3 regions of the Paenibacillus lutimineralis genome follow, and region 1 is predicted to be linked to each of the others. Evidence: riboswitches for the same ligand, from Rfam matches in the RefSeq annotation. Region 1 holds a riboswitch; each other region holds the start of a gene.

The links. Region 1 has a riboswitch for cyclic di-GMP ahead of EI981_RS28215 (transglutaminase-like domain-containing protein). Riboswitches for the same ligand answer to the same signal wherever they lie in the genome.
Region 2: another riboswitch for cyclic di-GMP. It lies ahead of EI981_RS27155 (glycosyl hydrolase family 28-related protein); the one in region 1 lies ahead of EI981_RS28215 (transglutaminase-like domain-containing protein).
Region 3: another riboswitch for cyclic di-GMP. It lies ahead of EI981_RS27400 (S-layer homology domain-containing protein); the one in region 1 lies ahead of EI981_RS28215 (transglutaminase-like domain-containing protein).

Annotation. Positions count from the first base shown of each region.
Region 1 is NZ_CP034346.1:6,354,280-6,356,549, reverse strand. It holds gene EI981_RS28220 (DUF4291 domain-containing protein) at 16-603, shown strand; cyclic di-GMP riboswitch class I at 793-879, shown strand; cyclic di-GMP riboswitch class I at 939-1,026, shown strand; gene EI981_RS28215 (transglutaminase-like domain-containing protein) at 1,041-1,841, shown strand; gene EI981_RS28210 (LPXTG cell wall anchor domain-containing protein) at 2,122-2,270, shown strand, end outside.
Region 2 is NZ_CP034346.1:6,095,721-6,097,990, forward strand. It holds gene EI981_RS27155 (glycosyl hydrolase family 28-related protein) at 1-1,056, opposite strand, end outside; cyclic di-GMP riboswitch class I at 1,130-1,221, opposite strand; gene EI981_RS27160 (glycosyltransferase family 4 protein) at 1,361-2,270, opposite strand, start outside.
Region 3 is NZ_CP034346.1:6,158,588-6,160,857, reverse strand. It holds gene EI981_RS27405 (Bax inhibitor-1/YccA family protein) at 26-766, shown strand; cyclic di-GMP riboswitch class I at 910-1,012, shown strand; gene EI981_RS27400 (S-layer homology domain-containing protein) at 1,177-2,270, shown strand, end outside.

The sequences.
Region 1 (2,270 bases):
ATTTAGGGAGACAACATGGAATATATAAAAGAGGTATTTGCACAATATGATAGACAATGTATTCGGGTTTATCAGGCGTATAATCCAGTAATAGCAAAAGAAGCAGTTGCCTTACAGACTTTCGGCGAAAGCTTCAATATTAATCGCATGACATGGATAAAACCATCCTTTTTGTGGATGATGTATCGGTCTAATTGGGGGACAAAGAAAAATCAGGAATGTATTTTGGCTCTGGATGTACATATGGAAAAATTTAATGAATTGTTGAGGAAAGCGGTGCTAACCTCACCAGACTCAATGATATACAAAGGTTCAACTCAATGGGAAAAGGCATTTGAGGAAACAACAGTTTATTGCCAGTGGGATCCCGATAGAAATGTGAACGGCAATTCCATAAATCGTGCAGCCATTCAAATCGGTCTAAAAGGAATCACCTTAAAAGAATTTCTCGCCGATGGAATTTACCGCATTGAGGATTTGACACCGCTTGTGAAGAAATGGAATATACAGCGAAAGCAGGGGAAACTAAATTCCAAGAATCTACCAGTAGAAAGAATTTACCCTATTAAAGACAACGAAATTAGAAAAAGGCTGGATATGTGACAGCAAACTAAATTTCAGCTTGGCGGGATATTAGGCAATGACTTACGAGATGGGAGAAGAGTGATCATTTGTGATAATGAAGAATCGGTTACTTATGCCGAGAACGTTTACGCTCATGAGGGAGGGCCAATTTCCTCTTGATGGAAATAGAGTTGTTTGATATGATAGATTTACTTAATAGAAAGCTACTCACGATAATGGCAAACTTGTCGAAAGACAAGGACGCAAAGCTATAGGGTCTTCTTGACGAAATGTCAATGGCAGCCAGCTACCGAACGAATATGCTTTTTTTGTTTTTTATTGGACAAGCATTCATTAAAATCTGTGAAACTCTAATACGATAATGGCAAACTTGTCGAAAGACAAGGACGCAAAGCTACAGGGCCTTCTTGACGAAATGTCAATGGCAGCCTGGCCACCGAAGGGAGTTTTATAACATGCGTAACGTAGTCTTCGTTATTGTAGGACTTTTTGCGTTACTGATGTGGGCCCCGGCTGTACAAGCTGCACAATCTGAGGATTGGCTGGGCTTGGAGCAACTGGACCGTGGTGCGGTTGTCATTCGATATGACGTAAAAGCCGATGTCAAGACGAAGCTCATGATCACGAAAGGTCAAGATAATTATACATATGTGCTTTCGCCGAACAAACAGCAGGAAGCATTTCCACTTCAGATGGGTAACGGTGATTACACGGTCATCGTGCTGGAACAAGTCAGCGGCACCAAATATCAGATCGTTCAGGAAGCGCCAGTTACGCTTCAACTGACGAATGACAGCAAAGTGTTTTTGAACTCTGTACAGAATATCGATTGGAACGAAAGGGACAAGGCTGTTCAGCTTGCGAAGAAGCTAACTCGGTCTACCCAATCCGACGAAGAGAAGGTACAGGCTGTTTACGAATATATTATCGGGACGATCCAATATGACAAAGCTATTGCATCCAGCAAGTTGACGGACTACCTTCCCGATATCAACCGTACGATTGCAGGGCAGAAGGGGATATGCTACGACTATGCCTCCCTATTCGCTTCCATGCTGCGGAGCATCGACATTCCGGCCAAGCTGGTTATGGGAACATCGCAATACGTCGATGTTTACCACGCCTGGAATGAAGTTTATTTGAACGGGAAGTGGGTAACCATTGACACAACCGTCGATGCAAGCTGGAAAGTCAGAGGGGCCGAATTTAAAATGATTAAAGACGCCTCTCTCTATTCGGCAGCTAAATATTACTAATCAGTATACGATTAACCCAAGCTTTGGACGAAAGGTCCAAGGCTTGTTTGAGTTTGTCTAGAAATTGTAAAGATCTGGTCGGTATAATGCAAGAAGCCCTTTGGTTCTGAAGGAAAAAACAAGCACAATGAATCGTGCGCCAATAGAAATAAGTGGAGGTGATGGACTGGCAGGTCCCTTATCGGCATACAATTCAATGGAATATATGGCCCGATTTGCGCACGGTAAGCAAGATCGGAACCGAACATTATGAGGGTGATGTAGAGACTGAGGAGAGATCATGAAGAAAAAAATAAGTGGAATCATTGTGGCCCTGCTGCTTCTGATTCAATCGCTGTTTGGCGTATCCACCTGGACGGCCAATGCATCGGCAAGCGTGCAGGAAACAGTGCAAGAAGCCGTACAGGAAACTGTACAAGAAACCGTGCA
Region 2 (2,270 bases), 260 kb from region 1:
GACGGTCTGCGACGCACTTACCTCAATCGCCGCATAATAGCTTCCTTCGCCACTGATCGTATTGTTCCGAATCGTATTGTCGGAGCCGTATACACTAATGCCCGAGTACATGTCCGGAGCCAGCTTGCCACTGTCCTTGCCTTTGTAATAGTTGTTGTTCAGATACGAATTCGTAATCCGGTTATTCTCAACGGTGATCCCTTGCGCATATATCTTAATGGCCCGTTTGGCATTATGATCGAATGTATTGCCGACAATGACACTCTTCGTATTCGTGCCCTGCTTGCTATCCACATTCGGATCCTCGTAATAAATACCGTCTCCATCATCCGCCGGTCCAATATGATGAATATGAGAGTTCTTGATAGCAACGTTCACCGCTGCCTTCTCCTTGGAGCCCCAGGTCGTCGTCACGTAAATTCCTCTTGAAATCAAGCTGCCAGCAGTTAGATTCACCGCGGAGATATTCTTCACTTCTGTGGAATCAATCTCTATCTGATTGGAATTCCCGTACACGACGATTCCCGACACAACGCCAGTATAATAGTCACTGGCCGGGTCCTTGCTATGCGTAGCGTTCGAGACAATACTCTTCTTGACCTTCACATCGCTGCTTCCACCGCTGATAACAAGCACGCGATTCACAGCCATATTGCCGTCCAGTGTGATGTCGCTGATCGCAATATGACTTCCCGTAGCCCTCATCATCTCCCAGCCGAAGCTGCGATTGCTGGCTTGAATTACAGAGCTTGCTCCATCACCGATAATCGTCGTATTCCCTTCGACAATCAGCGTCTTCTCCGGATTCACCTTATACGTTCCAGCCGGAAAATACACGCGGCCCCCGCGGCCCGCTGCCGCATCAAGCGCCTGCTGTACAGCGGACGTATCGTCCGTGCTTCCATCGCCAACTGCACCATAATTCTTCACATTCAATTCCGTACTTCCAGCTGCCGATGCAACTGCTGCAGCGTTACCTGGAACAGGCATGATTACACCGCTGAGCACTATAATTAAAGCTATGAAAACTATGTTTCTGAATACACGGTTCATCATCATAATCACTCCTAGGATAAAAAAATAGAAGGCCCCTTGTCTCAGGACCTCCTACTCTCATATCCTAAGAACCTTCGGGAACTGGCTGGCATGTGAGAGTTGTCGTCTCACGAAGCCCCTATAGCTTTGCGTCCCGCGCTTTCACGCGGTTTGCCGTTTCGTCGTTCTCATATTCAATTCGGAGTTTCATAGATTCATAGTTTTATAGTATGCGAGTAATCTATCAAAGTTGAATCGAAATCAGCCTTTATTTCAACAATATTAGTCTATTAAATATTAACATATTCTCTCATAATCTGTAAATCTATTTTCCTATTTCTCTCTCATTATATTGATAGGTCGAGTCCTTCTTATTACCCGGGTTCCTCTCCTTAATATCCCACTGTCTCGCCGCATCGGTGTATATTGGAATCACCTCGCCTAATACATGAGACACTGAATAGAGAGAGATAAGTCTGTCGCGGTTCGTGCGAATGTCGGCTCTCAGTTGTGGATTGTCGAACAGCTCCCAGATACGTTCAGCGAATATAGACGGCTCGTCCAATCCAACTAGAAAGCCGTGTGTCCCCGGCTCTACCAAATCTCGATTCCCCCGCACATCTGTAGCGACTACAGGCAAACCGGTAGCGATTGCCTCCATAATATTTACAGGCAGCCCTTCCTGTCTGCTGGACGACACGGCGATATCCGCCAATGCATAGATCTGATCCATATCCGTACGATGGCCGAGAAAGGTAACGAGATTTTCCAATCCCAACCGGCTCACCTGCTCCCGATATTGTCCTTCCAATGCACCTTGCCCAGCCAAAAGCAGCCGAAAACGGGGAATTCTCTCTCTCAATAGAGACACAACCTCCAGGAGATAGGCCTGATTCTTACGTTGACTTAACTCGGCAGCATAAATCATGATGAACTCGTCAGAATCGATGCCATGCATTTCCCTTAGCTGCCTCTTCTCTTGTTCATGGGCAGGCTTATATTTGTCAAAATCGATTCCGACCCCATGTACATAAGCGATCGCTCCTGCCTTGAATTGATGGTCTAGTGCCCGGTTGTAATCCTCCGCATTCATTGTTAATAAACAGTCAGTATAGCGAGATAAATACTTCTCTACCGGATAATAGAGCAGCCAATTCTGGAATGAAGCGCCCTTGAAGAAATGGAATCCATGAGCAGTATAGAGAACCCGCGTGCCTGTGCGGCGGGCCTGTCTC
Region 3 (2,270 bases), 200 kb from region 1:
AAATTCATAATGAGGTGATTGATTCTTGATAGGTCGTAGCGGTAACCCCACTCTTAATGACAAGACTTTTGAAAGAGCCGGTCAATTTAGTGATTTGAACCGGATGACAATTGGAGGCACAGTGAATAAGGCGTTTATTACGCTCATTATTTTGCTGGCAAGTGCCTTCAGTACATGGATGATGTTCTTCGATGGGAAGAATGTAGTTCCTTTCGCTATCGGCGGAGCTGTTGCCGGGCTTATTATTGCGATAATCCTTGCTTTTAAACCAGCGATTTCTCCCTATTTAGTACCGATTTATGCACTTTGTGAAGGCTTTTTCCTTGGAGCCATTTCAGCTACATACGAGACTTTATACTATGGAATCACTTTACAGGCAGCCTTGCTGACAATGGGTGTCTTCCTTGCTCTGCTGCTTGCATACAAGACAAGAATTATTAAAGCGACAGAGAATTTCAAACTTGGTGTATTCGCGGCAACTGGCGGCGTAGCACTGCTCTATCTGCTGAGCATTGTATTGCGGTGGTTCGGTATTCAAATTCCTTATTTGCATGACAGTACACCAATCGGTATCGGAATCTCCGTCGTCATCGTAATCATTGCTGCACTGAATTTGGTGCTGGACTTTGACTTTATCGAGAACGGCGCACAGAATGGGGCTCCGAAGTACATGGAATGGTATGGAGCCTTTGGTCTGATGGTAACGCTTGTCTGGCTGTATCTTGAGTTGCTTCGTCTGATCGCCAAGATTTGGAGCCGTGATTAGACAAAACTAGTGGTTTGCGTTCGACAAAACTAGTATTATTTTACCTTTTTTAGCGATTGACTCCAGTTCTAAATGTGAAATATATTAATGTCACACAGAGGTCGTTGTTCTTCATCCAGAGAACAAGGGCCTCTTTGTTATATTTCATATCTAGGCACACTAATCGAAAGGTTAGGTCGCAAAGCTTTGGAGTCTAATGGTTCTGATCAGAATACTGATCCGGCTAATGACAGTCCGGCTGCATTCACAATGCTTATTGTTGATGCAGCCGGATTTTTTTGTTTTCTTCCTGGTTGCGAAGGCATTCCCAGTGAATAGCCTTCGTAAGATAAGTATTAGTGCCTGAAAAGGGAGGGGATTAATGCAGGGAAAGTAGCCTAGGAGTGAAGATAACAAAATGAGGAGGAGCTATGAAAAGCGGAATTCGATTAATTGTTACTTGGTTGTGCATGATCTCCCTTATACTAGGGATGCCTTCGATGGCGTTGGGAGCAGGCGGCAGTCCTAGCGATCCGGTGTGGCCAAACCCGGGGTCGATCCAGTTGAACAAGACGGCGACGCCTACCGATAACTTCGGAGAATGGAAGGTAACGCTGACGGTGGAAGGCAAGCAATTGAAGACAAACACGGACATTGTGCTCGTCATCGACAAATCGGGCAGTATGAACGATGGGAAGCGTTTGGCAAGTGCCAAAGAAGCGGCCAAGAGCTTCGCGGATTCACTGCTAACGAGTGATTCGGGTGTACGTTTGGCGGCGGTATCGTTTAATAATGCGGCTTCTGATCCACCGGTGTATGGCTTTGCAGATGCTTCCAAGAAGGATGACTTCAAGAAAGCCATTGATAAAATCAGTGCAACTGGCGGAACAAATATTCAAGCTGGACTTAAAGCTGCTGATGATCTATTGAAAAATAGTCCGGCTGACAAGAAGTATATCGTACTGCTAAGCGATGGAGAGCCGACCTACAGTTATAAGGGTACGGCTGCTACAAGTTACAACGATTGGCCTAATATGAAGTACAGCTTCATAATTACTGATTTTGACTTCACGTCTTTGAAAGGGACGGGTAGCAGTTTTTCATTATCCAGCTATAATATTGATCGAGCAGGTACCTACAAGGTCACGGATAATGGACTTCCGACCATTTCCCACGCAAAATTGCTGTACGATAAGGGTATTGGTATTTATAGCATTGGCCTGGAAGTAGGCAACAACAGCAATGCTGTGTATGTACTCAACAACAGTCAGAATCGAGGCTACTATTCAGCGAACAGCGATGAGCTGAAGAAGGTATTTGCGGAGATCTCCAGCGATATCAAATTTGCTGCCAGAGATGCAGTTGTGACAGATCCGATGGGCGAGAAGTTCAATCTCCAGCCGGGTGCGCTGGATGGCAAGGATTACGAAGCGTCCCAAGGCGAGGTGGTCTGGAACCCGGCGACAGAGACATTCCAGTGGAATGTCGGCACGGTCTCTGAAGGCAAATCGGCGACATTAACTTA